3 regions of the Leifsonia sp. NPDC058230 genome follow, and region 2 is predicted to be linked to each of the others. Evidence: predicted binding sites of a transcription regulator. Region 2 holds the regulator's gene; each other region holds the start of a gene.
The links. The regulator LexA, encoded in region 2, represses DNA repair genes until DNA is damaged. The targets are predictions, from matches to a motif close to TCGAACANNTGTTCGA.
Positions count from the first base shown of each region.

Region 1: a site for LexA is predicted at 1,331-1,346, ahead of ACFVV0_RS13480 (DUF6504 family protein). Genes of this name have one in related genera too.
Region 3: a site for LexA is predicted at 1,792-1,807, ahead of uvrA (excinuclease ABC subunit UvrA). Genes of this name have one in related genera too.

Region 1 is NZ_JBHVWM010000004.1:99,792-103,062, reverse strand. Features, by position in the region: gene ACFVV0_RS13490 (VIT1/CCC1 transporter family protein) at 1-649, shown strand, start outside; gene ACFVV0_RS13485 (DUF1707 domain-containing protein) at 692-1,234, opposite strand; gene ACFVV0_RS13480 (DUF6504 family protein) at 1,364-1,654, shown strand; gene ACFVV0_RS13475 (DUF3097 domain-containing protein) at 1,729-2,568, shown strand; gene ACFVV0_RS13470 (cold-shock protein) at 2,747-2,950, shown strand; gene ACFVV0_RS13465 (hypothetical protein) at 3,085-3,271, shown strand, end outside.
Region 2 is NZ_JBHVWM010000003.1:613,467-616,737, reverse strand. Features, by position in the region: gene ACFVV0_RS12840 (histidinol-phosphate transaminase) at 1-713, opposite strand, end outside; gene ACFVV0_RS12835 (LysM peptidoglycan-binding domain-containing protein) at 788-1,168, opposite strand; gene lexA (transcriptional repressor LexA) at 1,434-2,123, shown strand; gene ACFVV0_RS12825 (metallopeptidase family protein) at 2,163-2,513, opposite strand; gene metE (5-methyltetrahydropteroyltriglutamate--homocysteine S-methyltransferase) at 2,632-3,271, opposite strand, start outside.
Region 3 is NZ_JBHVWM010000004.1:42,129-45,399, forward strand. Features, by position in the region: gene ACFVV0_RS13205 (DUF58 domain-containing protein) at 1-1,171, shown strand, start outside; gene ACFVV0_RS13210 (hypothetical protein) at 1,168-1,698, shown strand; gene uvrA (excinuclease ABC subunit UvrA) at 1,864-3,271, shown strand, end outside.

The DNA of each region.
Region 1 (3,271 bases), on a different contig from region 2:
CGGCGCGAACGACGGCCTCGTCAGCAACCTCGCGCTCGTTCTCGGCATCAGCGCGAGTGGAGTCGCGAACCATGTCGTCCTGCTGACCGGTATCTCCGGGCTGCTCGCGGGCGCCCTCTCAATGGGGGCTGGGGAGTACGTGTCGGTGCGGTCGCAACGGGAGCTGCTCGAGGCATCCACCCCCAATCCCGCGACCAAGACGGTACTGCCCAACCTCGACGTGGACGCCAACGAGCTGACCCTCGTCTACCGTGCGCGCGGGATGTCGCCGGACGAGGCGCAGAACCACGCCCACGAGGTGCTGAGCGGGCTCGCCGTCGACAGCGCCGAGCCCGTCGACGGCGTCGAGGTCATCGACGAGCACGAGGCCGTCGGCAACGGGTGGAGCGCCGCCATCTCGAGCTTCTGCTTCTTCGCATCCGGCGCGCTCATTCCGGTTCTGCCCTACCTGTTCGGCTTGCAGGGCACGACGGCGGTCATCGTCGCGTCCGTTCTCGTCGGCATCGTGCTGCTCGGAACGGGCGCGATCGTCGGGCTGCTGTCGGGCGCATCCCCGCTCAAACGGGCACTCCGTCAATTGGGGATCGGGTTCGGTGCCGCCGCGGCGACCTACCTGCTCGGACTGCTCTTCGGCACGACGCTCGGCTGATCCTCTCGCCGTCAGCCGGCACCCGCTGCCTGACGACTGGAGTCAGCGCCGACCGTCGCGACCGCGGTCGCGGTCGTTTCCGTAGCCGGCGCCATAGACGATCACGCCGACGATCGGGACGAGCAGGAACCAGAGCCAGCTGTACGCCCACCCCCAGAGCATGCTCGACAGGAAGAACAGGATGAGGGCGATGAACGGCGTGATCGACACGATGATGTAACCGTTGCGGCTGACAGTCCTGCCCGGCTGAGAACTCTGCGGTCGGGAGTCGGGCTGCGATCCGTATGCGGGCGGTGCGTACGACTGAGGCGCGTACGGTTCGGTCGGTGGCGCGTATGCCGCGCCGGCCGTCGGCGTGGTGCCCGTCACGGGAGTATCGAAGTCGACGAAGCCGGGCAGGTCGGCGAACAGGGGCGCGAGATCGCCGCGCGTCACCGCGACCCGTGCCGACTGCATCCGGGTCTGCAGCTCCGAGTCGGTCAGCCGGCCGTCACCGGCGTGGGACTGCAGTGCCGCGACGGCACGGTCGCGTTCCGCGTTGCTGAGGCGCAGCGTCGCGCCGGAGGGGTCGGAGAAGTCCGTCATGCGCACAGTATGGCAGCCGGTCGAAGTGGGCGGAACAGGCTCGTCGGGTCGCACGCCGGGGGTGCGCCGACGACGCAATGGTCTTACACTCATTAATCGAACGTATGTTCGAACGATGAGGTGGTGAAGATGGCGGAGATCGATGAGACCGTCACGGTGTGGACGACCGACGAGGGCATCCCGACCCGGCTGGTGTGGCGCGCACGGCGCTACCGGGTGACGGACACTCCGACCGTCTGGGCCGACGTGTGCGCCTGGTGGCGGCCGTTCGGAGAGAAGCACTACGGGATCGGCAGCCTGCCGCGCGAGATCGGCGGCTGGCGGTTCCAGGGAACGGACGACGCCGGCGAAGCCCACGTTTTCGATGTGCGCCACGACGACACCCATCGCCGTTGGCAGCTGGTGAGGGTCTTCGACTGAGTTCCAGGGCGGCGTGCCTCCGCAGCGTGGCGTGCCTCCGCGGCGGGCCGCACTGCGCGAACTACTCTCTCCGGGTGAGCTATGACCGCTATGGACCCGATGTGCTGTCGCCCGGCTGGAAGGACGCCGGACGCAAACCCGTCCCCGAGGTCCCCGCCGTGCGCGATCTCGTCGTCGAGGAGGCCGCGACCGGATTCTGTGGGGCGATTACCAGGATCGAGGTCCGCTCCGTCGAACTGGAGGACTATTTCGGCAAGAAGCGCGTGTTCCCGCTCGGCGGCGGCTTTCTGATCGACGGTGAGCCCGTGACACTCGTGGTGCCGCAGAAGGCGGCCGAGGGCGGGAGGGCGCGCACCGCATCCGGATCGTTCGCCGTCGCCGATCAGAAGGCGCGTGTCGCCCGCGCCAGCCGCATCTTCGTCGAGGGACGGCACGACGCCGAGCTCGTCGAGCGCGTCTGGGGCGACGACCTGCGCGTGGAAGGCGTGGTCGTCGAGTACCTCGAGGGCGTCGACGATCTGGACGCGATCGTGCGCGACTTCGCGCCGGACCGGCGCAGGCGCGTGGGCGTTCTCGTCGACCACCTCGTGCCCGGTTCCAAGGAGAGCCGGATCGCGGAGAAGGTCGCGTCGGGACCCTACGGCGACCATGTGCTCGTCGTCGGGCATCCGTTCATCGACATCTGGCAGGCTGTCAGACCGGAGCGTGTCGGCCTGGCCGCATGGCCGAGTGTTCCGCGCTCCATCGAGTGGAAGCACGGCATCTGCGAGGCGCTCGGGATGCCCCACGACACGCAGGCGGACGTGGCCAGAGCCTGGAAGCGGATCCTGGGCACCGTGCGCAGTTTCGCCGACCTGGAGCCCGCGCTCCTCGGCCGTGTCGAGCAGCTGATCGACTTCGTCACAGAGCCGTGAACCGCCTTCGGGTGTGTTTTTGGGCCTCTTGCCGGTAGGCTGGACGCACGCCGCGTGTTTTGCATGTGTTGGAGCGGTACGTCCCGGACCCGGAGCGTTGCCACCTGTTCAGGAGCAGGCTTACAACACGCGGCGAGGCTCCGACGTTCGGGGTCGACAATTCGCTCCTGGAGGAGACATGGCAACAGGTACGGTCAAATGGTTCAACGCTGAAAAAGGCTTCGGCTTCATCGCCCCCGACGACGGCGGCGCTGACGTTTTCGCCCACTACTCGGCGATCACCACGGGCGGCTACCGCTCGCTGGAAGAGAACCAGAAGGTCGAGTTCGAGGTAACCCAGGGCCCCAAGGGCCTGCAGGCGGAGAACATCCGCCCGCTCTGATCTGAGCTCTGAGAGGGGCCGGACCGCGTTTCGCGGCCCGGCCCCTTTTTTGCGCCCGCTTCCAGAGCGGCCGTAGAGTGTTCGTGCCCGAAAATACATTTGCACTCTTCGAACATATGTTCGAAACTTGAAGAGTGTTCTCGACAGCTGCCGCTCTGGCCTCCCCGGAGGCTCCGACCTCCCCGGAGCCGGCCTCACCCGTGCCCGACCGGGCGCAGGTGCACGAGCTGCAGTCGCGCATCCGGCAGATGCAGGCGACCAAGCTGGAGAGCAGGCGACTGGAGACGCACCCTGCACTCGCCTCGCTGCTGCCGGGCGGTT
Region 2 (3,271 bases):
TCCGCCGCCAGGTAGCCGACACGAGCTCCGGCGAAGGCGAACGCCTTGCTCATGGTGCGCGAGACCAGGAGCCGCGGGCGTCCCGGGAGCAGCGTCAGTGCCGACGGAGCGTCGTCGGGCATGAATTCGGCGTATGCCTCGTCGACCACGACCATTCCGCGCGCCGCGTCGTAGGCTGCTTCGATCGTCTCGATCGACAGGGGCGTTCCCGTGGGATTGTTGGGAGCGCAGAGGATGACGATGTCGGGGTCGAGGCGCCGGATCTCCGCTGCAGCGGTCTCCGGGGAGAGTTCGAAGTCAGCGTCTCGCTCGCCCGCCACGTAGGCGGTGCCCGCGCCGGCCGCGAGAAGCGGGTACATGGAGTATGTCGGGGCAAACCCGAGGAGGCTCCGGCCAGGGCCGCCGAATGCCTGCAGAATCTGCTGGATGACCTCGTTCGACCCGTTCGCCGCCCAGAGATTCTCCGCCGTCAGCCCGTGTCCTAGGTAGTCGGCAAGGCTCTCGCGGAGTTCGGTGAACTCTCGATCGGGGTAACGGTTGACTCCGCCGATCGCCTTCGCCACCCGCGCGACGATGTCGGCCGCGACATCGTCGGGCACCGGATGCGTGTTCTCGTTCACGTTCAGAGCAACGGGCACGACCTTCTGGGGCGCACCGTACGGAGTCTTGCCCCGCAGATCATCACGGATCGGGAGATCGGAAAGAGAAGTCACCCATTCATCGTAGTTGCCGAGACAGAGCGCGGAGCCCTTGAGCCGGCCGACCGACGACGCCTGCTGCGGCAGGGCTAGCGCTCGTACTGCGACGGGATCGCGATGCGCTGCCCCGGTGAGACGACAGCGGATTCGAGCTGATTCAGCGACACGATATCGGCGATGACGTCGCGCGGATCGGCGCTCGGTGCGACCGTCTCGGCGATGCTCCAGAGCGACTGCCCCGACTCGACCGTGACGTAGTGGAACTGCACGTTCACCTGATCGCCGGTCGCGACCGCTCCTCCGCCGTTGAGAGCGAAGAACAGCGCACCGACCACGAGCGGGATGGCGGCCAGAGAAGTGAGGACCACGCGCCCCCGGCGCGTAAGGCGCAGGCGCGTGGCGCCCGCGGAACCTGCTGCCGCCGTCGCGGACGGGGTGAACGGCGACATCGTGACCGTTGCTGTGCTCATGGTCTTGACCTCCTAAGATTCCGCACCCGGTGCTTGGCCGGCAGTCCGGATGCGAAGCTGTGTTCCGAATATATCTTCGAATGTTCGAAACCACAACCACGTCGATACGGCCGAAACATCGAACAGATTCGAGACACGCTCGAACATATGTTTGTTTTAGCTGATCATCGTGGATACAGTTTCGATTGTCTGGAGTTCACTCAACCAGGCACCACCGACATTCGGGCGGGCCGGATGCGCCAGGCGGGTCAAGAAGGGGACGACAGTGTCGAACGACAACCAGGCAGGGCGCGAACGCGGAGGCACCCGCCGTCGCAAGAGCCTGAGCGAGAAGCAGCTCGCCATCCTCGAGGTCATCAGCCGATCGGTGAGCCAGCGAGGCTATCCGCCGAGCATGCGCGAGATCGGTGACGCCGTCGGCCTGTCCTCACTCTCCAGCGTGACCCACCAGCTCAACCAGCTCGAGCTGAGCGGCTACCTGCGCCGCGATCCGAACCGGCCACGCGCGCTCGAGATCCTGATCGACGTGCCGTCGCCCGCGTCCGAGTCGACGGACTTCGAGAGCCAGATCCCCGTCGGCGACGCGGCGATGGTGCCCCTGGTCGGCCGTATCGCCGCCGGTGTCCCGATCACCGCCGAGCAGCAAGTGGAAGAGGTCTATCCGCTCCCCCGCCAGCTCGTCGGCAACGGCGAACTGTTCATGCTGAAGGTGGTCGGAGAGTCGATGATCGACGCGGCGATCTGCGACGGCGACTGGGTGGTCGTGCGCACACAGAACACGGCGGAGAACGGCGACATCGTCGCAGCGATGCTCGACGAGGAGGCCACCGTGAAGGTCTTCCGTCAGCGCGACGGCCACACCTGGCTCCTGCCCCGCAACTCGAACTTCGAGCCGATCCTGGGCGACTTCGCGCAGGTGCTCGGCAAAGTCGTCGCGGTCCTCCGCGCCGTCTAGGGGGAACGGCCGGTTCGGGCTCGACCGGCTCGGTCGGGTTCACGCCCAGCCGAGCTCCTGCAACCGGGCGTCATCCAGCCCGAAGTAGTGCCCGATCTCGTGGACGAGCGTCACGCGCACTCGCGCGCGCAGCTCATCCCGATCCCTGCTGTGCTCAGCAAGGTTGTTCTTGTACAGCGTGATGCGGTCGGGCAGTTCGCCGAACCCGTAGACGCCGCGGCCGGTGAGGGGATGCCCGCTGTACAGGCCGTACAGGCGTGGCCGCGCGCCGGCCGGCTGGTCCTCGATCAGGATCGCCACATTCTCCAACGGCCCGATCATGTCGTCGGGAAGACTGTCGTAGATCTCACCGACCATCGCTTCGAAGTCCGCGTCCGAGATCTCGACCATGCGCTCATCCTCTCAAACGAAGGAGGAATCGGGCGACGCGCCGACGAGACCTCCGTGACGACGGAGATCCGAGCAGGACTCGCCCGGATCTCCGTCGTCGCGACAGGACGGAAGACCGCTACGCGGGCACGCCCGACTTCTCGCGGACGGCGCGCGTCGCCTCCAGGATGTTCTTCAAGGACGCGACCGTCTCGTCGTAGCCGCGCGTCTTGAGACCGCAGTCCGGGTTCACCCACAGCTGCCGGCCCGGGATCGCGCTGAGAGCCGTTTCCAGCAGCTCGGTCACCTCGGCGACAGACGGCACGCGCGGCGAGTGGATGTCGTAGACGCCCGGCCCGATTCCGTGCTCGAAGCCCGACGTCTGGATGTCGTGGACGACCTCCATGCGCGAGCGCGCCGCCTCGATGCTGGTGACGTCCGCATCCAGGTTGCGGATCGCGTCGATCACCACTCCGAACTCGGAGTAGCAGAGGTGGGTGTGGATCTGCGTCGCATCCCGAACGCCGGCAGTCGCGAGCCGGAACGAGCCCACCGACCAGTCGAGGTACTCGGCGTGGTCCGCATCCTTGAGCGGCAGCAGCTCGCGAAGCGCCGGCTCGTCCACCTGGACGACCCGGATGCCTGCGGCCTCCAGATCGGCGATCTCATCGCGGAGGGCGAGTGCCACCTGCCGTGCGGTGTCGCCGAGCGGCTGGTCGTCGCGCACGAACGACCAGGCCAGGATCGTCACCGGGCCCGTGAGCATCCCCTTGACCGGC
Region 3 (3,271 bases), on a different contig from region 2:
GGTGGGCATACCCCTGGTGATCGCGGTCGCCTACGCCTGGGACAGGCGGCCGCCCGAAACCGTGCGGGTCGACGTCCGGGCGGGAGCCCAGACCGGCGATGGCGCAGCCGAGGCGATCGTCGAGGTCGCCGCCGAGATCCGGGCGGATGCGGTGCAGCTGAGGTTGGCCCTCCGGGGTCAGGCGCCCATCGAGACCCTCGTCACGGTCCGGGCTGCCGGGCGGATCGTCAGCCCATTGCGGCTGGCCCACTCGGGGCCGCAACGGCTGGTGAGTGCAGAGTCGCGCATCCTCGGTGTGGACGCGTCGGTCGTCAGTGCGCCGACAGCGCCGGTCGCGGCGGACCGCGTGATTCCGCCGACCGTGATCCCGGTTCGGAGCCTTCCGCTTCCGGCGCGGCTGATCGGGCTCACCGGGCAGCACGCGTCGGCGCGCCCCGGTGACGGCGGCGAGTTCCGAGATGTCGACAAGTTCGCGCCGGGCGACCGCCTCCGACGCATCGACTGGAAAGCCACCGCGCGGCGGGCCCAGGTGCCCGGCGACCTGTATGTGCGGAGGACGATGGCGACGTCGGATGCGGCGATCCAGTTCGTGATCGACAGCCGCGACGACCTGACCGGGCGCGTCGCGGACTGGGCGGCCGCGTATCCGGAGCCGGGCGTCGGCTCGCAGGATCTCGCGCGCGAAGCCGCGGCGTCGCTCTCCACCGCGTACTCGGCCGCGGGGGACAGGGTCGGCTTCGACGACCTCGCGAACGTGGCCCGCGGCATCCCGCCTCGCTCGGGCGGACGCCATCTGCAGCGTGTCTTGCGCGCGGTGTCGCTCACCGGACCGAGCGGCGCCGCGACCGACCGGGTGCGCGCACCGGTGCTCGCCCCGGGCGCGCTGGTCTACGTGCTCTCGACCTTCCTCGACGACCAGCCGATGCGATTGGCCCTCATCTGGCGTGCCGCAGGTCACCGCGTGATCGCGGTCGACGTGCTCCCGGAACTCGACACCCGCGAACTCGTCGCCCGGGAGTCCGTAGCGTTGCACGTGGTCGAGCTGGAACGCGACCTGCGCTTCCGGCGACTGGCCGCGGCCGGGGTCGATACGATGCGCTGGCAGGATCCGGGCGGTCAGTCACGCGAGGCGCGACTGCGCGAGCTCAGCCGGCCGAGGAGGATGCGGTGAGCGCGCTCGAGCCCGCGGCACCCGACCTCGGCATGGTCGTTCCGGGATGGGCGTTGCGCGCGCTTTTCGCGGTCGTCGCCGTCGCGCTCTCCATCGCTCTGGCCGTGCCCGGCTTCTGGCTGACCGTCGCGGTGCTGCTGGCCGGCGTCGCGGTCGCAGCGCCGCAGTGGCTGACGGCGTGGTTCCTCATCGGCGGGCTCGCGTTGAGTCTGACCACGCACGAGCAGTCCTTCTCCGATTGGCGTCCATACGTGCTGATCGCCGGTGCGCATGCGCTGCACATCCTGGCTTCCTGGATGCTCGTGGTCGCGCCGACCGCCAAAGTCCAGCCTGCAGTGCTGTGGCCGAGCGCCCGACGGTTCCTGATCATCCAGCTGCCGGTCCAGGCGCTGGCCGTCGGCGCACTGGCGGTGACGACAGCGGTCTCGGGCGGTGACGTGCTCGGCCTCGCCGTGATCTCGGGCGTCGCCGTCCTCGCCCTCGTCGTCGCCCTCGCAGCTCTCCTCGTGCGACCACCACGGGACTGAGGTTGCAATGTCGGTGGTCCGGCATAGACTCGCGCGTGCTGGGTGACCCCTCGGATCGAGCCGGGGCGCGGCGGTCGGGACGAACCGCTACAATCGAACATATCTTCGATGCGCCGGAGGCGAACACGGGTCGGCATCGTCAACGAATAGCGGAGAATTGATCGAGTGACTATCAGTAAGGTGACCGGATCCCACCTCAGCGTGCGAGGGGCGCGCGTGCACAATCTGCACAACGTCGACCTCGAGATCCCACGCGACTCCATGGTGGTCTTCACCGGTCTCTCCGGCTCGGGCAAGTCCTCGCTCGCCTTCGACACCATCTTCGCGGAGGGGCAGCGGCGCTACGTCGAGTCCCTCTCGGCGTACGCCCGCCAGTTCCTGGGTCAGGTCGACCGGCCAGACGTCGACTTCATCGAGGGCCTCAGCCCGGCGGTGTCGATCGACCAGAAGTCGACCAACCGCAACCCGCGGTCCACGGTCGGAACGATCACCGAGATCTACGACTACATGCGTCTGCTGTGGGCGCGCATCGGTGTGCCGCACTGCCCGATCTGCGGTGAGCGCATCCAGCGGCAGACCGTGCAGCAGATCGCCGACCAGCTCATGGAGCTCGAGACCGCGACGCGGTACCAGATCCTCGCCCCGGTCGTCTCGCAGAAGAAGGGCGAGTTCGTCGACCTCTTCAAGGAGCTCGCCGCCGGCGGGTACTCGCGTGCCCTGGTCGACGGAAAGCCGGTGCAGCTGAGCGACCCGCCGACGCTCAAGAAGCAGTACAAGCACGACATCGCGGTCATCGTCGATCGTCTGGTCGCCGGGCCCGACATCCTCACACGTCTCACCGACTCGCTCGAGACGGCTCTGCGTCTGGCCGACGGCATCGTCCAGATCAACTTCGTCGACCTCGAGGGCACGGATGCGTGGCAGACCTACAGCGAGAAGCTGTCGTGCCCGAACAACCACCCCATCCAGCTCACCGAGATCGAGCCGCGCACCTTCTCCTTCAACGCGCCGTTCGGTGCGTGCCCGGAGTGCTCCGGCCTCGGCACGCGCATGGCCGTAGACGAAGACCTCCTGCTGGGCGACGAGTCGCTCAGCATCGCCGAGGGCGTCATCGTGCCGTGGACCACGCAGGGCAAGGGACTCTTCCAGTACTACGAGAAGCTTCTCGACGGTCTCGCACGCGACCTCAAGTTCTCCCTCACCACGCCGTGGCGCAAGCTGAGCGACGAGGTCAAGAACGCAGTCATGCGTGGAGACAACTTCGAGGTCAAGGTCAAGTGGAAGAACCGCTACGGCCGCGAGATGAGCTACACCTCGGGGTTCGAGGGTGTCGTTCCTTACATCGAGCGCCAGTACCTGCAGGCCGAGACCGACACCCAGCGTGCGCGCTGGGCGGAGTACCTCCGCGAGGTGCCGTGCCCGGTCTGCGGCGGCAAGCGTCTCAAGCCCGAGGTTCTCGCGGTGCTCGTGCACGGGGCGAGCATCGCGGATGCGGCGGAGCTCAGCCTGAGCGACGCCCGCTCGTTCATGGAGAAGCTGCATCTCACCGAGCGTGAGGAGAAGATCGCGGCGC